DNA from 3 places in the Paenibacillus sp. FSL R5-0407 genome. Region 3 is predicted to be linked to each of the others. Evidence: riboswitches for the same ligand, from Rfam matches in the RefSeq annotation. Region 3 holds a riboswitch; each other region holds the start of a gene.
What was found. A riboswitch is a leader RNA that binds a small molecule or an ion and turns the genes downstream of it on or off. The one in region 3 is predicted to bind cyclic di-AMP.

Region 1 (8,078 bases), 2.7 Mb from region 3:
GTCATGACGCAATCGATATCGCGTCCCGCAAAAGCCGTTGCAAACAGCTTGCCCGCTTCGTTCATCAGCCCCGGCAATCCCAAGAGATCGGACATGTACAAATAACCGCCGGGTAAGATCCGGTTCGGTTCCGACAGCTTCTCGCACAACTGCTCCACAAAATGCAGAGCTTGTTCCCGGCCCATCATCGGAATGTATTTCACCCCGCCGGCCGCACCGGCCAAGGTATGCAGCTCCCCGGTGCCCTCGTCTTCGAATACTTCTTTTATAATCGCTAAATCCTCGCTGATCGAGGACTTGGCAGCTCCATATCGCTGCGCAAAAGTGGTGAGCGGTATCAGCTGATGCGGACGGTCCAATAGATATTGCGTCATTTCCACTAATCGAGCGCTTCTTTTCAATTTTTTCACGAAGTACCCCTCGCTAAATCCGAATATTTTATAGAAAATATACCATTTTTGTACGTCTCTGTTCAAGCTTATTCCCCATTACCCGCAAAACAGGCCAACCTCACCCGGGGTGATCCGGTCAGGTCAATAGCCGTACGGCATAAACTTCTTTGCAGAATCCGCGCAGCCCATTATAAATCCTTGGAACCTTCGATTCCTTGGATACCAGTCCAAATACGGTTGGGCCGCTGCCGGACATAAGCACACCATCGGCTCCGAGCCGGATCATCGTTTCCTTCAGATGGGCAACTTCCGGATGAATTTGAAGCGTAACATCCTCCAGCACATTTCCAAGCTCCCCGCAGACTTCCGCAAAAGATCCGTTCTCCAAAGCCTGCTGCATCTTTACAGCGGAGGGATGTACTTGGATTTCTTCGCTTCTCAGCCGTCCATAAATCTCGGAGGTTGACACATTAATCGGCAGCTTGGCGAGAATGACCCAGCATTGGGGCGGACATTTCAGCGGAGTCAGCTTCTCTCCACGCCCTGTTGCCAGCGCCGTCCCCCCGGTAACACAAAACGGCACGTCGGAGCCGAGTTCAGCTCCAAGCTCCATCAATTCGGCATCCGAGATGCCCAGTCTCCATAGCCGGTTCAGGCCCCGCAGCGTGGCTGCCGCATCGCTGCTGCCTCCGGCCAGGCCGGCCGCTACCGGGATCTTCTTGTCCAAATGTATATATACGCCGCTGCGAACGTCATAACGTTCCTTAATCAGCTTGGCGGCCTGGAAAGCCAGGTTCTTCTCATCCAGCGGGATATACCCCGCCTGGCTTGAGATGATAATCGTATCCCGCGGGAGAGCGCTCATTTCCAGCCGGTCGGCCAGATCCACCATCGTCATGATCATTTCCACTTCATGATAGCCATCCGGCCTCTTATGTAGAACATCGAGCATCAAATTAATTTTAGCCGGCGCTTTTTCATAAATTTTCAAGACGCTCACCCACCTTCAGTTCCGTAAAATTCTACCTGTCTTAACTTTTAACTTACATATTATAAAAAAAACTCCGGTCTTCGTCTATGCACGGAAGACATTCTATGCTGTTACTTTCCTCTATCTTACTTGATCTCGGAACAAAAACAAACAGGCTCCTCCGCTTAACGGAGAAGCCTGTTTATGTGCTTTCAAGCGCTATGGTTCCCTTGATGCGGCCCGCTCGGCGAGTTCAATGGCTCTTTTCACCATGTTTCCTGCATCCTTGGCTTTAATCCCGCCCCAGCCTTCTTGCTGAACGGTATCATAAAACCCGAGATCCTTCGCCAACTCGACCTTTAAGTTCTCAGACATGACGCTGCGCCTTCTGCGTGACATGTGCCATTCCCCCTTTAAGAAGTCATGGATATAGAACATCCCTAGTATGCGTCGTTCTTCAACGTTCATACGCCGGTAAAATATGTCCACCCTGCGCGCACGCCGCATCTGAAAATTCCCCCAAAAATAAAAACCGGCCCTGCGTATGAACGCAAAGGCCGTTTACTGCATCGTTATGATGTTCACGGTTTAATATACGACAGCCGCATTTCGTTGTTATCGTCACAAACCATGACTTCAACGGATTCGGTAAGTATATCGGCATAACTGTAAGACACACGCTTAAAGGTCTGCTGTTCTTCATCCAGCTTCACGATAAAGACCGAAGGATAGGTCTCCTCCAATACACCGGTGCGTTCGACGGTCTTTCGGCGACCTCCGTTTGCACGCAGCATAATCTTCTGTCCAACGTGAGCGTCGAGACTGTGTTTAATTTCTGACAGCGCATTTTTAGCCATTGCCTGTGACCACCTTCCTTCTTTGTCCATTATACAAGAAAGGGAGTCACCTGTCAAGTCGAAACAGATTATTATATCAGCAGAAAAAAACGGTTGTCAACGATTTTTTTTCGACACTTTTCTCGAGCCCACTAAAATGTGAAATTACATCGAAGGAATGACCTTTAAAGCGGATAAATCCATGAGTTTCGGCAAGCCGATCCGGTAGCTTCCCCGGGTTTCGATTCCCCCTACGCCCTGAGTTCCGCTGACCGTATGACTAAGGACATCCGTTATGTGGATCGTTTCGCGTATGGACGTCAAAGACGCCTTGGCGGCGATATAGACCGGGTCCAGGGCGTGAATCAGCACGCGGGCCGGGGAGCTTGCGAAATTGGCCCCCGCCTGCAGCAAGGCTTCAAAATGCGATTGGCAAGCACCTGCGACGATGGTAAGGGCATCAAAATTCCGCTCATACTTCCGAGCGGTCTGAATCGCCTCCACAAAGTGCTTCGAGTTTTTATAGCTGGATAAGTTGTATAAGTCGGTTGTGGGGCGATTCTTCAGAACCCCGTCATGACCTGTCAGCACGACGATGTCGGGCTGAATGCTTGGAAGCAGGCGGTAAAGGGCATTAGCCATAGAGGATTCCGTGACAAAGTAACCATGCGCGGGTACGCGCAATTTCTCGTAGAGGTCAAGGCTCTTCTTTAAATAACGCTCATCCCCGTCCAAGTGAAGCACCTTGCCCGGTACCTCGAAAAATGAAGGTTCTCCCGGAGGGAACCATTCCCGTCCCAAAGTGGACTGGTTTCGCTCTGTCAGTTCCAGGCGGTCTTTAGTCAGCTGCTGCAGCGATTCGGTAGCCTTGATCCGGGCTCGCTGCGTTTTTTCGCCCGGCGTGTTCGGGCTAACCCCGACCAGATCGGTCAAGGGAGCATCGGCCAGCAGCCGGAACTCCGTTCCTTTGATGATGGCCTGCTCCCGCACTATTTTTTCAATACGAAAGGTAACGTCCCCTCCGTACGATTTACGGACGACCAAGTCTCCCAATTTCGTCAAATCAATCACCTCTAACTCCATCCTATGGGCGAATGAGGGGATTGGTTACAGCTCTACTATTTTAATCCTGCAGCCAACAGCGTATTGCTAAGGTTCGCAAACTCCTGCAAATCCAGCGTTTCAGCGCGTCGGGAAGGCTCAATGCCAGCTTCGCCGAGCAGGGACTCCAGCCTCTCCCGTCCTTCCCCAGGGAAAAAACGGCTCTTAAGATTGTTGGAAATCGTCTTACGTCTTTGAGCAAAGGACGCCTGAACTACCTCAAAGAAAAAGGCCTCATCCTCCACGGATACAGGCGGCGTGCTGCGTACCTTCAAACGAATGACGGCCGATTCCACATTCGGCTGCGGGATAAAGACGGTATGAGGTACCGTGCAGACAAGCTCAGGCTCACTGTAATATTGGACAGCGATGCTGAGGCTTCCGAATGCCTTGCTTCCCGGAGAGGCAGCCATCCGCTCCGCCACTTCCTTCTGGATCATGACCACAATGTTCTCCAACGGAAGGCCCGCCTCCAGCAGGTTCATCAAAATCGGGGTCGTCACGTAGTATGGCAAATTGGCCACCACACTGACGCCGTTACAGCCGCTAAATTCGTTTGCGAACAGCTCTTGCAGATCCAGCTTCAGCACGTCTCCTTGGATCACATGGACGTGCGGATACGGCTCCAGCACCTCTTTCAGGATCGGCAGGAGTCTTTGGTCGATTTCCACGGCGGCTACGCGCCCGGCCGTCTGAGCCAGCTTCTCGGTCAAGGCGCCGATGCCCGGACCGATTTCCAACGCTCCTTTGGACTCGTCCAGGCCGGCCGCGCCGACGATCTTGCCCAGTATATTCTGATCGATCAGAAAGTTCTGACCGAGACTTTTCTTAAATGAAAAACCGTGCCGTTGAATAATTTCCTTCGTCCGGCGCGGTGTAGATACATCTTCTCTCATGGTCATCGGTTATTCGCCTCTTTCATTCTCTTTCTCCAACTCCGCCAGTGCAGCCGCAAACTCCTCCCGGCTAATCCGAAAGATAGCCAGCCGCTTATAAAACTGTTTGCCGTTGCAATACCCTATTCCCAGCCGTTCCCCCATAAAGCGCCGCCGGGCGGCAGCCTCGGGATGTACGATCAGTCCGGCGCCGATCAAATCCTCCCAATCGATTTGGTCCTGCGCGTCTTCCGCCGCTCCTACGACCTCACTGCGGACGCGGGAGAGCGCCTCACGGATCGCTTCCGGCGAAGCATTCTCTACACCGATGTCATCGCCCTTCGTCGCATCCGCCTCCCGCAAGAAAGCGTGCTTGCAGCCCGGCACCCGGTTCGCTACGATTTTGCGGATTCGCTCCCCCGCGTGGTCCGGATCCGTGAAGATGATAATCCCGCGGCGTTCCATCGCGAGCGCGATTTTGCGTAACGTCGCCTCATTGATCGCGGATCCCCCGGTCTCGATGGTGTCGGCTTCAACGGCCCGTTTCACCGCCACGGTATCGTCGCGGCCTTCCACCACAATGACCTCCTTAATCATGTTGCCCCATACCTTTCCGCAATAAAATGGTTGTATTACAACAAAAAGAAGAGGAATTCATCCTCTTCTTATCCGTGTCTTATTCATCATCCTAATAGTATATCATTCCCTGAGCAAAGTAAACGCGCCCGGTTAGTTCAACTCCGGCTTGGTCGGACCGATTACATACACCGTCCGGCCCTTTTTCCGTCCGAAGTTTTTCGCGGATTTCAGGGAGTCGTAATAAACGTCCATCTTGTTGCCTTTGATGGCACCGCCGGTATCTTCGGCCTTACGGAAGCCGATGCCTTCGATATAAACCCACCAGCCCAAAGGTACGACGCTCTTATCGACCGCGATCGTTCTTCCTTCCGTGACTCGGGTACCGGAAGCCGTCTTCGTACCGATCCCGTCTTCTTCGGCGGAATAAGCGGTCAAAGTTACGTTCTTAAGTACTTTTTTATATTTAAACGAGACGCCGCCTTTCGTCGTAAGCCCGCTGATATTCACCGCGTTCGAAGTGCGGGAAATGCTGGCGGACGCAACGGCTGTCGGTTTCTTCGTGCCTACGGCGACTACCTTCGGCGAAGCTGCTTTTTCAACTTCTTTGCCGAGCCATTGCTTTGACACGAATTTTCCGTCCTCATATACCTTTTCGATGTTGTGGACGACTACACCTTCGCTTCCCGGGGCCACTACTTTAGTTTTCCCTTTAAGCAAAGTATTGTCCGATGTTTTCACGACGGTAAAAGGTACGCTTTCTTTGGTCTGTACCTTATGTTTGGTGACACGGACGATTTTAATATCTAAATTCGCCGACACCTTACTGGTCAAAGCCGGAGTGATTTTATCCTCCTGCCCCATAGTAACGCCGAGCTCTTCAATCGTTTCCTGCACACTGTCCTTGGTTGTAAAATGCACTTTGCTCGTGCCGTCCACACTCACGTTTACCGGAACCGCGCGTACAATGACAATCCGGTTGCCATCTTGGATGGAGCTAGCGAGCGGCCGCGATACCGCGTCCTCGGGACCCAACACAATAGACTGTTCTTCCAGTACTTGATTGACCAGCGAATGACGGGTTTCGATTTTTTGACTTTGCCCGTCAACAACCAAGTAAATCTTTTTATTGTTCTGGCTGTAAGACCAAATCAGGATGATGAGTACTACCGCGATGGCCAACAATCCGATAACCGAAATTTGACGTAAATGTTCTTGTTTCCACCGCATTGCGTAAGACATGCTGGATGAGCGCGATTCATGGGATTCCTTTTTGCGGAAAAAGCCCATTTCTTCCGTCCTCCTTACATAGTCCCGCCGTCTAGGTCGATTCATGATACATATGACGTGACTACAATTCATTTTTACGAAATGCATTTTGAATGAGCTGCACTTCGCATCCTGCCCCAGTCTGCCCGGCACCGTCACCTCCTGTTTAACACAGTATGATGACCCTATTACTTTTATTCAAAAACAAAAGAAGCCCAAAGAAAGAGTAAGAGGCTCTCTTTCGTGGCTTCCGAATGTCTTGGTGTAATAGGATGCACGAGTTTGCCCTCTCAATGTACGCTTACGAGGTTAGCTGTCGGGTTAGGACGCGAGAGTGCCGCCCTTCCTCAGTTCATTCGCTCATGGCGCAATGACCTTGAATTCACCCCAATGACCCAAAAAGAAATCAATTACGATCTGGCCGGGCCTTCCCGGCGTGTCGTACTTGGTTCCCCCGTTCCCCACAAGTGGAGATTAAGCGAGACTGGTTCATGGAACCATGTAACCGGAATCGCCAACAGCAAATGAGCGACCCCAAATCGATTACTGAAAAGATTCTATCCTGTTTCGATGCATGTTGTAAAGGACGAATCAACAACGTTTATTTTAATAAATGGTTAAAAAAATGTAATAATCTCTCGCTAATTAGTTAAAGAGCATTAATCTTTCGCGATTGCTTCTTTTTTCACCGCTTTTGCTCCCGATTTCATCGAATTCCAAATCGTTCCAGCGCATTTCGGGTGGTAATTTCAGCGATTTCTTCGAGAGATACCCCTTTTAACTCGGCAGCAGCCTCGGCGACCAAACGGACGTGTCCGGACTCATTTCTTTTCCCACGAAAAGGGTGTGGTGTTAAATAAGGGGAATCCGTTTCGATCAATAATCGGTCCATTGGAGTCTTCGCCAACACCTCTTTGGGCTGCTTTGCATTTTTAAACGTGATCGGTCCGCCAAACGACAAATGGAATCCCAAATCCAGACACATTTTGGCAATTTCCCAGCTTCCCGAATAGGAATGCATGACGCCGCCGATCTCGTTCGCCTTCTCTTCCCGCAGAATGCGGACGACATCTTCATGGGCTTCCCGGTTATGGATACAAATCGGCATTTTCAACTCGCGGGCGAGGCGAATTTGCTTCCGAAAAACCTCATGCTGCACGTCTTTTGGCGAAGTATCCCAGTAATAATCGAGTCCGATTTCGCCGATCGCTACAACCTTCTCATGTTTGCAGAGTTCTGCAATCCAGTCCAAATCCTCTTCCTTCATCGTAATCGCATCCTGCGGGTGCCAGCCGACCGCCGCATAAATGAATTCATACGACTCCGCCAGCTTCATCGTAGTCGGAATGGTCTCGCGGTTAAAACCGATATTGATCATCCGCGTTACCCCTTGTTCCAATGCGCGATGAATCGCTTCCTCACGGTCGCCGTCGAATTGCGGCGCATCCATATGCGTGTGCGTATCAAATAACTCCATGCTGTTACCTCCTTAGGTGTATTCTTATGTGGTTTGCTTAAATATTTCGTGAATATGCTCCGGAAGCCGTTCGATAACCGGCGCAATTTTATTATCGGGATAGTACAAATGATATTTCCCCCGGTGCAGTCCGCTGATGGAACGCACAATGTCCGATACCTCGGAGATTTCCCGGATCTGCTCCTGCCGGTCCAATAGAAGGATGTGCTTGTCCCTAAATTCCCCGTCCGGACGAAACACATCATAAGGCAGATCAGTCGGAAAATCAATTTCCAGATCGTAATCCGGATTGAGTCCGACGTCCTTGAATGCGACGCGGATGTCGTCGATCATTTCCAGATCTAACGATTCCACTTCTACATATTTATACAACTTTCTATCTAAAAATCGAGAACACAGCTCGCTCAGCAGTCCATCGGATTCTCTCTTCCACTGCATAAAGGCAGTCTGCACCAAAGCTTCGTCAAGCAGGAGGTACTCCTGCACGGTCAGATCCCGTTTGAACAATCCCGGTAATGGATCCGGCAAGAACGCAAATTGATGCCCACTCTCGTGAAGTTCCTTAGCCCTGCGGAAAATCTG
Region 2 (8,078 bases), 350 kb from region 3:
AAATTTTTGGAGAGCAGCCGCTGTGAACTCATCGGTTTATAGGCGACGCCGCGCATCGCGAGCGGTATCAACAACGGGATAATAACCGCATTGAAAATCAAGGCCGACAAGACTGCGGATAACGGGGAGCCGAGCCCCATGACATTCAGGGTATTCATTTGCGGTACAGCCAGCATGAACATTGCCGGAATAATAGCAAAATACTTGGCAATATCATTTGCGATACTGAACGTGGTTAGCGCGCCGCGGGTCATCAGCAGCTGTTTGCCGATGGCAACCACTTCGATGATCTTGGACGGATCGGAATCGAGATCGACCATATTGGCTGCTTCCTTCGCCGACACCGTACCGCTGTTCATCGCCAGGCCGACGTCCGCTTGGGCCAGCGCCGGAGCATCATTCGTGCCGTCCCCGGTCATGGCGACGAGTTTGCCTTGTGCCTGTTCACGGCGGATCACCGCAATTTTGTCCTCGGGCTTACTCTCGGCGATAAAATCGTCGACCCCGGCTTCACGGGCGATCGTTGCCGCCGTCAGCGGATTGTCCCCCGTACACATGATTGTTTTTATGCCCATCTTCCGCAGTTGATCAAAGCGTTCCTTCATTCCCGGTTTCACCGTGTCCTTCAAATAAATAATCCCGTAAATCCGGCCGTCTACGGCAACGGCAAGCGGAGTTCCGCCTTCTGTCGCAACGTGTTGGCTCTTCTGTTCCAAATCGGCCGGGATGGTTCCGCCTTGTGCTTGAACCCATTCGCGCACGGCATCTACCGCTCCCTTACGGATTTTGCGGCCATCTTTCAAGTCGATGCCGCTCATCCGCGTCTCCGCCTTGAACTCCACAATTTCTCCGCCCTCAGCCATTTCCGCGTCAAATGTAAATCCGCGCACCTTCGTAAACTCGATGACGGAACGGCCTTCCGGCGTCTCATCCCGGAGGGACGCTATCGCCGCCCAAGCGGCAAGCTCGCTCTCTTGTTCCCCTTGCGAAGGAAGGAACTCCGATGCCATACGGTTCCCGTACGTGATCGTTCCGGTCTTATCCAGGATCATCGTATTGATATCCCCTGCCGCTTCCACCGCTTTACCTGACATCGCCAACACATTGAACCGGGTGACCCGGTCCATGCCTGCGATGCCGATGGCGGACAGCAGGCCGCCGATGGTCGTCGGTATGAGACAAACGAGCAAAGACACGAGGACGGGAATTTCAAGCGGAATGTTTAAAAAGTCAGCGATCGGCTTTAACGTGACAACTACGATCAAGAAGATCAGAGTCAGTACGGTAAGCAGCGTGCTCAGAGCAATTTCGTTCGGCGTCTTTTGCCGTTTCGCGCCTTCGACCAGCGAGATCATACGATCGATGAACGATTCTCCGGGATCGCTGGTGATCCGCACAACGATGACATCGCTCACGACCAGTGTGCCGCCGGTCACCGAACTGAAGTCACCGCCGGCTTCCTTGATGACCGGGGCGGATTCCCCGGTGATCGCAGACTCATCCACAGAGGCTAGCCCTTCGATAATTTCTCCGTCGCCGGGAATCATCTCGCCTTGTTCAACAACGACGATGTCCCCCTTGCGTAAGTCCGTAGATGGCACTTCGCGAAGCGCTCCGCCTACAAGCTTATTTGCAGTTACCTCTTGCTTCGTCTTTTTCAGCGAATCAGCCTGCGCTTTTCCCCGCCCTTCCGCCAAAGCTTCAGCAAAGTTGGCAAACAGCACCGTGAAGAGCAGAATCAAGAACACCGACAAATTAAATCCGAATCCATTGCCGGAACCGAACAGGTTCGGAAACAGCAAAAGGAGCAGTACGATCCCCATTCCGATCTCGACCACGAACATGACGGGATTTTTCATCATTGTGGCCGGATTCAACTTGACCAGGCTTTCCGCCGCAGCCTTACGAATGATTGGACCAGTAAGCATAGTTTTACGACTGTTCGACATCCTTTAACCCCTCTTTCGCTTATCCTAAAGTTAAAAACTCGGCAACCGGGCCCATAGCAATGACCGGTAAAAAAGTGAGCGCACCGATAAGGAGCACCGTTCCAATCAATATGCCGACGAACAGGCGGTTGTCGGTACGTAAGGTACCGATCGTTTCCGGAATCGGCTCCTTGGACATCAAGGAACCCGCAACGCCCAGCAAGGCTATGATGGAAACATAACGCCCAAACAACATGACCAGCCCGGTCGTAATGTTCCAGAACGGTGTATTGTCCGCCAGTCCTTCAAAGCCGGACCCATTATTTGCGGCAGAGGAAGTGTATTCGTACAGCACCTGAGATAAACCATGGAAACCGGGGTTCGTGATTGCACTTTGCCCCAGATCCGTCATAAAACTGATCGCAGTCGGCACAAGAATGATAAACGGATGCGCCAATATCGCAATGGCGATCAGCTTCATTTCCTTGGCCTCGATTTTGCGGCCCAGAAATTCCGGCGTCCGGCCGACCATCAGGCCGCAAATGAACACACCTAGAATGGCGTACATCATCATGTTCATAAGGCCGACGCCTTTTCCGCCGAATACGACGTTCAGCATCATTTGAACCAACGGAACCATCCCGCCGAGCGGCGTTAAAGTATCATGCATATTGTTGACACTCCCTGTCGTAGCGGCCGTCGTTACAGTGGTAAACAGCGTGGATCCGGCGATCCCAAAGCGAACTTCTTTCCCTTCCATGCTTCCTTGTGCAGCATCGATACCCAGTGCGTTGATTGCCGGGTTCCCCGCTTTTTCCGAGAAATAGACGGTGGATAAAAAGACGAGAAATAGAATCATCATGGCGGAGAAAATGACCCAGCCTTGTTTCTTATTCTTGGCGAACAATCCGAATGTGTATGGCAATGCAGCACCCATCATCCACATCGACCACATTTCCACGGCGTTACTCAAACCGTTCGGATTTTCAAACGGATGTGCGGAGTTCACTCCGAAAAATCCCCCGCCGTTCGTCCCCAAATGCTTGATCGACTCGAGCGAGGCGACGGGCCCCATCGAAATTCGCTGCAACGCGCCATCCAGCGTATGAACCGTCAAGGTCGGGTCCAACGTCTGTGGAACCTGCAGTGCCACGAGAATTAAGGTAACGAGCAAAGCTGACGGCAGAAATACACGGACATGTGCTTTAATAAAATCTTCAAAGAAGTTTCCTATCGTTTGCCCTCTCTGCGTCAAACCGCGGATAAATGATATCGCTACACACAAGCCGCTGGCGGCTGAGGTAAACATCATCATCGTAATGACGGCCATTTGAGAGAAATAAGACAGGGCCGACTCTCCGCTATAATGCTGTAGATTCGTATTGGTCATAAAGCTGATGACCGTATTGAATGAAAGCGACGATTCCATGTTTCCCATCCCATTAGGATTCAAGGGAAGAAACTGTTGAATCCGCAGAACCAAATAGCTTACTCCCACCAGAACGACGTTCGTCACAATCATGCTAAAGGCGTATTTTTTCCAGCTCATGCCTTCACGGCGTTTGAAACCGACCAGCTTATAGATCAGTCTTTCGAAACCTCCGAATATGTTGTCGGTACGGTTCGATTCCCCGGAAAACACATGGTATAAATAAGTGCCCAGCGGTTTCACCAGTACAATGATGACGCCGATCACAACTAACATTTGCACTAAATCCATTGGGATCCCCCTCAAAAGTAGGCTTTTTAAAATTTCTCAGGATGAATCAAGGCATAGATCAAATAAAGAAATACGAACAGGACGACCAACCCGATCCCTATCATGGCGTATCCCCCTCCTTTAATTCCTGTTAATCCCCGGTTTCCGGAATGCCGTTTGCTAAAAATCCGACCTCGCAGGAACCGGAATGAATCACATAAGTCGCTCCAAGGCCCTTGTAAATCATTCTCGGATGCCGCTCCGGCGTAATCACGATTATTGGACTCGATGTCCATTGACGGCATAACTGCAAATATCGACATGTTAAAGTTAGCGTAGTTTCAAAAATAAAGACCCTCCCGATCCGAAATTCGGGAATCCTCCAAGTTTTTTCATCCTCCGTCTTCACCCGGATCACTTGAACCGCCCCCAATTTACGAGCCCGTTTCTCCTCAGTTTTGTTGTTCACGAGAACCGCAACATTCCGCCGCTTAGACAACAGCAGCCGTACAAAATTCAGCCCTGCCTGATTTGGCGCAGCAATGAGGATACAATCTTCCTCCACCTTTGTTTCCTCCCTCAGATAATAGCAAGACCTAAAGCTCCTCCTGGTGAGGTAGACTTTACTAGTAAGCTCAATCCAGTACTTTGCACAGCAAAAAAGCCGCAGGAAAGGAAGGAACCTTTCCGCAGCTTCTGGCATGGTGTTCATAACCATGGTGAGCTTATGGCGGTTGCCTCTCCCAATTACGCTTACGAGGTTAGCTGTCGGATTCGGGCGCGAGAGTCGCCCTACGCTGGAAATTAAGGATATTTCCGGCGATTCACCCCATGAAACGTTCCGATCCCAGATCGGCGTTTCGTTGGTTCCCCCGCTTCTGCGTTCGCAGAATTCAGCGAAAAAGACATTATTTTTCATTTCGATTTTTCATAACAATTTCAGTCAATTTTTCAATTTAGGCAATAAAAAACCACAGAGGCACCTTGGCGCTCTGTGGCCTACTCATACGGCTGACAGTTCACCCATCCTCTCTTCATCCACGCTTACGAAGTTAGCTGTCGGATTCGGGCGGTGAGAGTCGCCCTACCCGAACGGAATCCATGGTTTCCGTCCGGGATTCACCCCTGTCCGTTTGCGGTCTTTAACTCTCACATTAAAGACGGCAAACGAACGAAACGGCTTCTTGGCCTAGGAGCCAAGATAGATGCGCCGCAATTTGGTTCCCCCGTTTTCCCGTTGCCGGGAAATTCAGCGATCGACAAATGGTATTATATTTGTTTCATGGATTGAATCATAACTCCGGCGCCGAATCCAGTAAAGTCAGGCAACCGGTTAAAAACAGTTTGCAATTGCCAATTATATGAAACGGGAGCGTTTTCATAATGGTTAAACTCTCTCATTTACGTCATATCTCTTTAATGCTTCATTTTTCATTCCATTATATTAAAGGTCATTAAACGGTTATTGCCCTAAGAAAAATACTACGGCTACAATACAATTGTAAACGTTTACAATTATTCCGGATAGAAAGCGAGGGGTATTCATGCCGATTCGTCAACAAAAGAAAGCCTTATTGAATCAAGTTGTAGGTTCATTGATTTTCAAAGGGTTGACTGCTTCTCTATTCCTTTGCTTCTCTTTTATCCTCGTGGCTCAGATCCCCTACGCTCACGCCGAATCCATGCTGACCATCGATTCTCCGGCGGAAGGTGATCAGGTACCTCCGGGATGGCTGCGGGTTACGGGAGGGTATACCGAAACTTATGACATCAAATTGATTATTAATGGAACCGAACAGCTTAACTCCGTAAGAGAGGACTTAAATGGACCCGAAAGCGGCACTTGGTATGCGGATGTCGACGTATCCAAATACGACGGCAACATCTCGCTGATTGCCAAGGGAGTGCAGAGTTCGTCTCGTTATGGAATCTCCACGGCTACGACATCGGTGTATGTCAATAATCCCGAAGCCAGCCTCCCTGTTGTGAAGATTACAAATCCTTCGGACGATGAAACCGTCCACGGCTCGGTCCCTGTAAAAATCACCGTCGACGCCAAGAATTCCGTTGAGCTGGTAGAGATTCGAATCAACGGCGGGCCATGGATGAAAGCAAAGCAAACCGGGAACCACTATCAATTCAAATGGGACGCCAAAAATCTCGGTAACCGGACCTCCAGTCTGGAGGCAAGGGCCTTCGACGAATTCGGCAATGAAGGCCGGAGCACTACGGTTTATGCTCATACCGGGAACTGGGCTCCCGAACCGGTTACACTTGAAAAGCAAGACCGTGCGATGTGGATCTGGGAAAAAGCCGCCTACAATCTCTTTTTGAACCCGGGCTCCAAATCGGCGTTAAAAGCGCTTGCCGATGATACCGGAACCTTCGGCTCCGATCCGATCACCACCTTTTATATCGGCGTTTTTCCGTATGAGGGTGTAGACATCCTTGAAGACCAGCCTGAGGCTGTCCGGGAGTTCGTAAAGTGGGCGCATGACAACGGCTATCGGGTCCACGCCTGTATCGCCGGAGGAACCGTACCTCCCTATTATGGCGCCCTGGCTCCATATCACGGCAATGCAATCCATGAGATGGAAAAGGTCATCAATTACAACCTCTCCTCCTCCGCAGATGAGCAGTTTGATGGGGTGAATGTCGATATCGAGCCTTATATTTTACCTGAGTTTAAGACCGATAAACCGGCCGTACAGCTTCAATATTTAGATGTGCTTCAAAAAATGATTCAGCGCAGAGACGCCGCCGGCATTGACCTTCCTTTCGGCCCGGCGATCCCAAGATGGTTTGATAGCAGCGACACTTCCAGCAATATTACCTGGAACGGTCAGACCAAGTGGCTGTCCGAGCATGTACAGGACATCAGCGATTATATTTCAATCATGGATTACCGGGACACCGCCGAGGGCGGCCCTGGCATTATACCTCAGGCTCAGGCCGAGCTTGCCTATGCCAATGCGATCGGGAAACCGGATTCGGTCATCGTAGGGGTAGAAACGCTGGACATTGCCAACAGCGGAGACCCCGAAACAATCACATTCCGGGAGGAAGGCCGGACCTATATGGAGAGTGAACTGGATAAAGTTTATACTGCCTTTTCCGGAGATCCGGCTTTCGGCGGCATTGCGATGCACCATTATGACTCGATACGCTGGCTTCCTTCCGCTTGGGGACCTAGTGGATTTAAGTGGACCATGAATCCGCCGGATACAGCTCCTCCTACCGGAGTAAGCAGGGAACCGCAAGCCACTGCGTTCGATTTCAGTACCATTGAACTTTCCTATGGCAGAGCCTCCGACGATTCCGATATTGAGGAGTATATTATTTACCGCGGCACCGAGCCCGGATTTACGCCGGATGATTCCAACATCGGGGGAACGTCGAGAAACCTGACTTATCGCGATACCGGATTGCTTCCTAACTCCGTTTATTATTACAAGGTAGCCGCCGTCGATATCAGCGGGAACATCGGTCCACTTTCTAGCGAAGTTTCAGCCGTGACCGGAAATACGACCCTGCGCCCTATGATTATCGGGGACATGAACATCGTGTTTAACGGCACGCAGGGAAAAGTAACGCTACAAGTCATCGATCTGGAAACCGGCGAAGGAATTACTGCTGACGTTCATGGCCGGTTTACCTACAACGGCGGAAAATATGTAGATCTGATCACAAATGCTGCCGGATCCGCCACCGCTACTTCCGAAACGCTACCTAAGGCAGCGGGGCTTGTCGGCTTCTGGCCGCAACGGATCGCCGCCCAGGGATATTATTGGGCTTCCGCTTATGACCGTCCGCATACCGTTACCGTGTCTTGGCCCGAAAATGAGTGATCTGAGTAAACGAAAGGGACTGCCTACGGGTCAATAAGACCTGTAGGCAGTCCCTTTTACATTTTGGCAACTGCTTTAACTGTCGATTTGCCAGTCGCAATAGCCCGGTGTTAGTTAAGATCTCCCGGACGCCAAGATCTTACCGCGCCAACCATATCCGCTGCATTCTGAGTGATCGTTTCGTAACGCTTTTCCCGAATGAGAGCAGGATTTACCAGGCATCCGCCTAATCCGACCGCTGTAGCACCCGCCTCTAAAAATCCATGAATATTGTCGAGACGCACGCCTCCCGTCGCAATCAAAGGAATCCGGTCGAGCGGGGCGGTTATCTCTTTCAGGTAACCCACTCCAAGAGAGGCCATCGGAAACACCTTCACCGCAGTCGCTCTCGCTTTCCAGGCCTTCACGATTTCCGTAGGCGTCATCGCTCCGGGAAAAACGGCTATTCCTTGTTCAAGCGCATAAGCCACAACCGCCTCATCCAGATTCGGGGAAACCAGATATTCCGCCCCAGCCCGGACCGCTTCTTTGGCCTCCTCGAGGTCCAGCACGGTGCCTGCCCCAATCTTCATCCGTTCTCCGAATGTCTCCCTCCAGCTTGAG
Region 3 (8,078 bases):
GTGCCGATATAGGTAAACAGGAAAACAACACACAGCTTGAGTTTCCGCTTATCCGTACCGACCCGAGTCAACAGGCGGGGGGTATCATGGCTGCACAGCATATTGAATACCACTTCATTCGTCTGCTGCGGATACCGCATAATTAAGGAGCCCATCTCATTGGAGAAATTGTAGCCGTCCATCCCGCCGTTGAAGAACTCCAGCACTTTGTCAGCAAAGGGGTAGTTCATGACGGAGTCAAACTGGTCTCCAAGCAGCCAGTTCAGGGAATCACTCCATACCTCGCCGATAATATAGGCATCCGGATTGGCCTCCTTGACCACCTTGCGGAAGTCGCGCCAGAAATGGTGGTCGACTTCGTTGGCCACGTCCAGCCGCCAGCCATCGAGCTTGATTTCGCGAATCCAATACTCAGCTACGCCAAGCAAGTATTCCTTAACTTCCGGATTTGCGGTGTTGAATTTGGGCATGTTTCCGAAAAAACCGAAGGTATCGTACGTAGGAATTCCATTATGGATCTGAGCCGGAAACTCGTTGATGTGGAACCAGTCGGCATACTTGGAATCCGCGCCGTTCTTAAGCACATCCTGGAAGGGAGGAAATTGTTCGCCGCAGTGATTGAACACGGCGTCGAGCACAACGCGAATGCCACGGTTATGGCATGCTTCCACGACCTGTTTAAGCGTCTCGTTGTCACCGAAATGGGGATCGACCTTTTTGTAATCTACGGTATCGTACTTATGGTTGGAGGGGGATACAAAGAGCGGCGTGAAATAGATCGCATTGATGCCGAGATCGGTCAGGTCGTCCAGATGATCCAGCACGCCTTTTAGATCCCCGCCGAAAAAGTTGTCCGTACCGGGCTGTCCGCCCCAAGGCTGGGTATTCTCCGGGTCGTTGCCGGGATCGCCGTTTGCAAACCGTTCGGGCATAATTTGATAAAACACGGCCTTTTTCGCCCATTCCGGAACCTTAAATACATCGATTTCATGGATATACGGGAATTCATACAATTCGCCGGGCGGAGTCGGGCCTTCATGCTGAATGCCCGTATCCAGCATATACACGGTTTCTGTTCCCGCAGTCAGTTTAAAGGCATAAGACAAACGTTTGAACCGGGGCTTCACGGCCACTTCCCAATAATCGAACATCCGGTCATGGGCAGCTTTTTCCATCGGGATTTCCTGGTACGTTCCATCCCAATCATACTTATCGCCGGTCATCGCAAATACATTTTCCACGTCGTCCCGTTTGGTTCGAACGCGCAAATGTATCGTACTTGTGTCGTAAGCATAGGCCCATTTATCCCTGGGTACATGATATAGCGCTTCTAGCAGCACAGGGGCCACCTCCTTACGTAGCATGAAAATCAACTTAAAAACCGAGCAGGTTTTTCAGCTAATTAATAACCAAATGAGACCCTTTATGAACCATTATTCCCCCACTTAACCCATGTATGTTTCTTTTTGAAGAAGAGTGCGTTAATTAATATTTATTACAAAATTTAATAAAAATACATTTCGTCATTCACTGTGCTGCATATTTGATAGGAGGGCATTCATAAAAGAGTATGAATAAAATTCAAATTAAATGTAAAATTTTATATTAAAATCTTTTGATTGAATACGGTTGGTCTACATATTGAATTGACCATGGTTTTATAAAATTTAACATTTTTATGATTATTATCCGTGAAGTATGAAAAAATGATGAAAATGATAAAAATAGCTTTGCATATATATACAGGTTGATTTATAATTAGCCCAGTAAATCGAATGGTGGTTAATAAAAAAATACCGACGGGAGAGAGACAGATGAGAAAATGGGGTATCTTAATTGTAGCGTTAATTATGGTAACAAGCGTGCTTGCCGCTTGCGGACAAAATAAAAACAATGCGGGCGGAAACACTCCGGCTAATGAAAGTCAAGGATCGGCCAATACCGGTACGGCTTCCAAAAAGCTGATCGTAGGATTGAGCGCGGATTTCCCGCCTTACGAATTTAAAATCAAAAATGAGAATGGTGACAATGAAATCGTCGGTTTCGATGTTGAGATCGCCAAGGAAATCTCGAAGGATCTTGGAGCCGAAGTGGAATTCAAGGATATGCTTTTCGACTCCCTGCTGAATGAATTGGACAGCGGCCGTGTGGACCTCGTCATTTCGGGTCTCAGCCCGAAACCGGAACGCGCGAAGCAAGTCGACTTGTCCCAAATTTATTATAAAGCGGAGCAGTCGGTCGTATCCGCGACCAAGGACAAAGATAAATACAACACAATGGAATCATTGGAAGGTCTGAAGATCGGCGTACAGAAGGGCTCCATTCAAGAAGACATTGCCAAGACGATCACAGGCGCCAAGCTGACTTCTCTTGGAAAAATAAACGATATCATCATGCAACTGAAATCGGGACGCGTTGATGTGGCGATTATCGAAGGCCCTGTGGCCGAATCTTTCGTCAAGAACGTAGAAGGCATCAGCATTACGGACGCCAAACCGGTAACCGAGGACGAAGGCTATGTCGTCGGCGTGAAGAAAGGCAACAAGGAAATGCTTGACCAGGTCAACGCCACATTGGATCGTCTGATCGGAGACGGTTCGATCGATAAGTTCGTTACCGAAGCAAGCGCACTTGCTGAAAAATAACCGGTGACCGATTTGCAGAAAATAGCGGAGCCTATTCGCTATTTTCTGTTTTTTTGTCAAGGCTTTTGAGGTAAAATAGGAGGAATGATTGGGACATGGAGCTTTTTACAATGTTTTGGGAGTACCGCAGCTATTTTTTGACCGGTCTGCAGTATACGCTGCTACTGGCGGCTCTGGGGGTTCTTTGCGGTTTTATTTTGGGCCTGCTTGTTACGCTCTTGCGGATGGCCCCGTGGAGAATTGTCCGGTTTATCGGCCATGCTTGGGTTGAATTTTTACGGGGAACGCCGATGTTGGTCCAGCTCTTAATAATTCATTACGGTTTTTCGACGGCGTTCAATGTCAACTTCTCCCCGATTGAATCCGGAGCGATCACGCTTTCGATCAACAGCTCGGCCTACCTTGCGGAAATATTCCGTGCCGGGATCCAGGGCGTAGACCGGGGGCAAGGAGAAGCAGCTCGGTCCCTAGGCATGAATCGCTGGATGTCCTTGCGTTTTATCATTATTCCGCAGGCGATCAAGTCGGTGCTGCCCGCAATCGGGAATGAGTTTATTACGATTATTAAGGAATCTTCGATCGTATCCTTTATCGGTATTACGGAGCTGATGTTCCAGTCCGGTGCTGTGGTCACGATCACTTACGACGGCATGACGCCGTATCTGATTGTAGCGGTTATGTACTTTATTCTGACATTCACACTGTCCCGTATTTTGGGTCTGTTCGAAAGGAAGTTGAAAGCCAGTGATCACCGTTAAAAATTTGCATAAAAAGTTCGGCCAGCTTCACATTTTGAAGGGGATCGACCTGGAAATCGCCAAAGGAGAGGTCGTCGTTGTGATCGGCCCCAGCGGCTCGGGGAAGAGTACCTTTCTCCGCTGTTTGAATCTGCTGGAGGAACCAACCGAGGGCGAGATCACTTTCGAAGGGGAATCCATTACCGGAAAACGCCACAATATCAACAAAACCCGCGAAAAAATGGGAATGGTATTCCAACAGTTTAATTTGTTTCCGCATAAAAATGTGATCGATAATATCACTATGGCTCCCATCCGTGTAAAAAAAATCGAAAAGAACAAAGCGGAAGCTTTGGCCATGGACCTGCTGCGCACGGTCGGACTGGAAGACAAGCGGGACGCTTATCCTTCCCAGCTGTCGGGCGGACAGAAGCAGCGGATCGCGATTGCTCGCGCGCTCGCTATGGAGCCGCATGTGATGCTGTTCGATGAGCCGACCTCCGCGCTTGATCCGGAGATGGTCGGAGAGGTGCTGGACGTGATGAAGAACCTAGCCGACAAGGGGATGACGATGGTCATCGTCACGCATGAAATGGGCTTTGCCCGCGAAGTTGGGGACCGGATTCTGTTTATGGATCAGGGTGTCATTATGGAGCAAGGGACTCCGCAGGAGGTCTTCGGTTCGCCGAAGAATCAGCGGACCAAGGATTTTCTCAGTAAAGTGCTGTAACTTAACTCTATAACATGAATGAACCGCCGGAGAACGCTCCGGCGGTTTTTTTTGAGTTCGATCGCTTTTACAGAATTGTAATCACATCATCGGTGAAAATAGTCTGATTGGCTGCTGCTTAACGCATCATGGAAACATTTGCTTGCCCTATTGGTTACAAAATTGTGATATATTGATTAGGCCAAAACCTGCCAGCGCAGGTGCGGGGGACGATTTTCCGATTAGCTGTACCCGTCCAATGACGAGAACATGGCTATCTTGGGGTGAAGCGAAGTAAATGCGCAGGGGCCTATCCTTTTTTCCCTAACCCGACAACTAACTCCGCAGGCGATAGTAGAAGGAGGACATCATGAATAAGCATACTAAATTAGCACGCGCCGTTAAGGCGACAATTATTGCAGTCGGATTGGCAGGAGCTTTGCAGTCGGTACCTGTCCATGCGGATTCGATACATAAAGCGAAGGAAGGAGACACCTTTTACCTTCTGGCTAAACAATACGGCGTGGATATGAACAAGCTGATTACAGCGAATCCATCCATCAAAGCATCGAATATTTACGGCGGCCTGGATATCGTTATCCCTGGAGAAGGATCCAAAGCCCTTATGTCAACAGCTTCTGCAAGCGCAAAGGAAAACATAATTCCTCAGCCGTTATCAGCCGTAAAAGTCTCAAGTGCGGATAAGACCGTAGAGGCTTGGGGCAAGAATTTCTCTTACTCCAAAACCGTGGAGGTTAAGGCTACGGCATATTCTTCCGCAGCGAGCGAGAACGGAAAGTGGGGAGCCGTTGATTACTTCGGCAAACCGTTGCAGTTGGGGACGATCGCCGTTGACCCGAAAGTAATTCCTATGGGCACTAAAGTGCTTGTTACGGGACATAGCCATTCCAATCTGCCGAAAAACGCCTTCGTTGCGACCGCAACCGATCAGGGCAGCGCGATCAAAGGGAACCGCATTGATATATTCATTCCGGGCAGCCCGCAAACCGTTAATGAGTTCGGATTTCAGGACGTTAAATTGTATATTTTAGATAAATAATTGAATGCGGCAGCTCCCAAGGGAGCTGCTTTTTTAATTCCTACTCTCCGTTATTTGTACTTCTTCGTTTGCAGAAGCTCGGGAAGAGTCACAAAGTGATAGCCTTTTGCTTTCAACGTCTGAATGATCTCAGGCAGCGCCTGAATCGTTCCGGATAAATCCGACCCCGTTCCCCCTCCGGCATGCTGCAATACAATAGAACCCGGGCCTGCGGCCTTGAGGACGTTCTGTTTCACCTTCTCCGAATCGAGTCCTTTCCAATCCAGCGAATCGACATTCCAGTTCACGATAATATAACCGCTTTTCTTGGCCCACTTAACTTGTTCCTCGTTAATTTCTCCATATGGCGGGCGTATCAACTTGGGCCGATAACCAACGAGATTAGCGATAATATTCTCGGTTCGCAAAATTTCGTTTTGAAACTGACTTCGCGAGCGGTTTTTGAACAAAGCATGGCTAAAGGAATGGTTGCCGATGATGTGGCCGTCCCGGTGAATGGCCCTCAGCAGCTCCGGATGCTTCTTCGCCCGGTGCCCGACGACGAAAAAAGTCGCTTTGACTCCTTCTTTGCGAAGTGCAGCCAATACCTGGGGCGTAAACCGCGGATCGGGCACATCGTCAAAAGTCAGGGCGATCTGTTTCACTTCTGGACCGCGGAATTTAAAGGTTTCGGAATATTTTCGCCGAAGCTCTCCCAGATTTAAGGGCTTTGCGGAAGCAGGTGCGGTATCCAATGAATCAGTATCCTCTGTTAAGGGGCCTTTCGTAGTAAACGCATTGGAGGAGTCGGGGAATAAGCAGAGGATACAGCAAAACAAAGCCGTCATGACGGCGCAGATTCCAGCGGAGATCATCCGCCGTTTGGTCGATCTAGACATAGCAAATCCTCTCCTTTTACCCGGAAACCGTATTATAAATTGGTATGCCCAGGAAACTGGCTAATTATGTGTATTATGCAAATGTGAGGTTTATCACAGACTCGGATAGCTGAAAAATTGCATCTTAATATGAAGCAAGGAGCAGCAAACAAAGTGGCGTTATTCGGGAAGGAGAGAGAATTTTGTCGGAAGTATTGGCTAATGAGCAGGTAGCAGAAGGCGTTTATCGACTCGCCGTGGCGGGACAATTCGCCGGAACAATGGGTCAATTTTACATGCTGCGGGCATGGGATCACTATCCTCTGCTTTCCAGACCGCTAAGCATTTTTAACGTAACCGCGGAATACGTGGAATTTCTATATTTAGTGGCCGGAGAAGGAACGGAAATGTTCTCAAAGTTGAGAAAAGGGGATTCTATCTCCTTGGAGGGCCCGCTGGGTAACGGTTTTTCGAGACCTTCAGGGAAGACGGCGTTTGTTGGTGGAGGTATCGGTATTGCTCCATTTTATTATGCCTTAGGGCAAATTCCTGATGCAGACGTATATTTAGGCTTCAGCAGAGAGGCTTACATGGTAGATGAATTCCGGGCCGGAACCACGGGGCAAGTGGTAGTGAACGTGGGCGGAATTATTTTGGATGAGATAGATTTTAATGCTTATGACACGATCATTGCCTGCGGCCCGCACAAGATGCTGGAAGCCGTGCAACGGAAGCAGGCTGATTCCGGAACAAAGGCGGAGGTTTATGTGTCGCTTGAGAATCGGATGGCGTGCGGGATCGGGGCCTGTCTCGTATGCAGTGTCCAGTGCCGCGATGGACGAAAAAAGGCCTGCGCGGACGGACCTGTGTTTCGTGCGGAAGAGGTGGTGTTTGCATGATGGACATGTCCTGCAATATTGCTGGAGTTCACTTTAAAAACCCGGTCGTAATGGCCTCGGGAACGTTCGGATTCGGTAAGGAGTATGGCAATTATTATGATTTGAACCTCTTAGGAGGCATTTCCGGAAAAGGGTTGACCCTTCATCCCAAGGAAGGAAACTCAGGCATACGCGTTTATGAAACTGCGTCAGGGCTGTTGAACAGTGTGGGACTTGAAAACCCGGGAATCCCCATGTTTTTGCGCGAGGAGTGCCCACGATGGGAAGACTTGGATACCGCGCGAATTGTCAATTTGGGCGGTAATACGCTTCAGGATTATGTTGATGGCGCACTGATGATCGAGCAGGATGAAGCTGCAAGACGAAGAGAAGGACGTTCGGCCATCGATATGATCGAACTGAATATTTCCTGTCCGAATGTCAAGGCCGGAGGAATGGCTTACGGAATCAAGACAGAGACGGCCAGGGAGGTTGTACGGGAAATCCGTGCGGTTACTTCGCTGCCGCTTGTCGTCAAACTTTCCCCGAATGCCGAGGATATCGTCGGAATGGCAGTGATGTGCGAAACGGAGGGAGCGGATGGTATATCGCTGGTCAATACGTTCTCGGCCATGAAAATCGATATCCGCAACCGCCGAAGCGTATTTGACAACCTGTATGCAGGCTTATCGGGCCCGGCGATCAAACCGATCGCTCTCCGGATGGTACATCAAGTCAGCCGCGCGGTCAGCATTCCTATCATGGGCATGGGCGGAATATCGAGTGCGGAAGACATCGTTGAATTTATTATGGCCGGAGCCGCCGTGATTCAAGTGGGCACGTTTAACTTTATAAATTTGAGAGCAGGCAAGGAGCTTATCGAAGGCCTTGAGCAATTTATGACGGAGCAAAAGGTAAACAGCTTGGACGAAATTCGCGGCATCCTTTAGAATAGATAGAAGGTAATGCTAAGGAGGTCTCGCGAATGCACAGCTTTGACGATATCAATCTGCAGGCAATTCCCGCCGGGCGGGATTTATTATTGATGATAACAGGGGGAGAAGCTCATATCGGCGCGGCTTCCACCGCTTATGCCGAGGGCGAGGGAATCCAGGTTCAGACAACCGCTGTTCCGGGGCACAAGGAGCATGTTTTGACAGCGGGTATGGCCAAACGGGCTGCAGAGGTGCTT

Region 1: another riboswitch for cyclic di-AMP. It lies ahead of NYE70_RS18300 (3D domain-containing protein); the one in region 3 lies ahead of NYE70_RS05490 (3D domain-containing protein).
Region 2: another riboswitch for cyclic di-AMP. It lies ahead of NYE70_RS03775 (hypothetical protein); the one in region 3 lies ahead of NYE70_RS05490 (3D domain-containing protein).

What each region holds. Positions count from the first base shown of each region.
Region 1 covers NZ_JBBPAX010000001.1:3,858,250-3,866,327, reverse strand. The annotation lists gene purR (pur operon repressor) at 1-410, opposite strand, end outside; gene ispE (4-(cytidine 5'-diphospho)-2-C-methyl-D-erythritol kinase) at 529-1,383, opposite strand; gene NYE70_RS18325 (small, acid-soluble spore protein, alpha/beta type) at 1,582-1,761, opposite strand; gene veg (biofilm formation stimulator Veg) at 1,944-2,219, opposite strand; gene yabG (sporulation peptidase YabG) at 2,364-3,281, opposite strand; gene rsmA (16S rRNA (adenine(1518)-N(6)/adenine(1519)-N(6))-dimethyltransferase RsmA) at 3,317-4,201, opposite strand; gene rnmV (ribonuclease M5) at 4,205-4,771, opposite strand; gene NYE70_RS18300 (3D domain-containing protein) at 4,904-6,040, opposite strand; cyclic di-AMP (ydaO/yuaA leader) riboswitch at 6,302-6,510, opposite strand; gene NYE70_RS18295 (TatD family hydrolase) at 6,726-7,496, opposite strand; gene NYE70_RS18290 (HD domain-containing protein) at 7,521-8,078, opposite strand, start outside.
Region 2 covers NZ_JBBPAX010000001.1:771,611-779,688, reverse strand. The annotation lists gene kdpB (potassium-transporting ATPase subunit KdpB) at 1-1,949, opposite strand, end outside; gene kdpA (potassium-transporting ATPase subunit KdpA) at 1,969-3,648, opposite strand; gene NYE70_RS25990 (potassium-transporting ATPase subunit F) at 3,675-3,752, opposite strand; gene NYE70_RS03775 (hypothetical protein) at 3,779-4,192, opposite strand; cyclic di-AMP (ydaO/yuaA leader) riboswitch at 4,363-4,536, opposite strand; cyclic di-AMP (ydaO/yuaA leader) riboswitch at 4,654-4,892, opposite strand; gene NYE70_RS03770 (Ig-like domain-containing protein) at 5,172-7,475, shown strand; gene NYE70_RS03765 (bifunctional 4-hydroxy-2-oxoglutarate aldolase/2-dehydro-3-deoxy-phosphogluconate aldolase) at 7,586-8,078, opposite strand, start outside.
Region 3 covers NZ_JBBPAX010000001.1:1,126,240-1,134,317, reverse strand. The annotation lists gene NYE70_RS05510 (alpha-glycosidase) at 1-1,340, opposite strand, end outside; gene NYE70_RS05505 (transporter substrate-binding domain-containing protein) at 1,815-2,645, shown strand; gene NYE70_RS05500 (amino acid ABC transporter permease) at 2,741-3,403, shown strand; gene NYE70_RS05495 (amino acid ABC transporter ATP-binding protein) at 3,390-4,112, shown strand; cyclic di-AMP (ydaO/yuaA leader) riboswitch at 4,282-4,457, shown strand; gene NYE70_RS05490 (3D domain-containing protein) at 4,462-5,151, shown strand; gene NYE70_RS05485 (polysaccharide deacetylase family protein) at 5,202-6,029, opposite strand; gene NYE70_RS05480 (dihydroorotate dehydrogenase electron transfer subunit) at 6,212-6,907, shown strand; gene NYE70_RS05475 (dihydroorotate dehydrogenase) at 6,904-7,836, shown strand; gene lpdD (prenylated flavin chaperone LpdD) at 7,872-8,078, shown strand, end outside.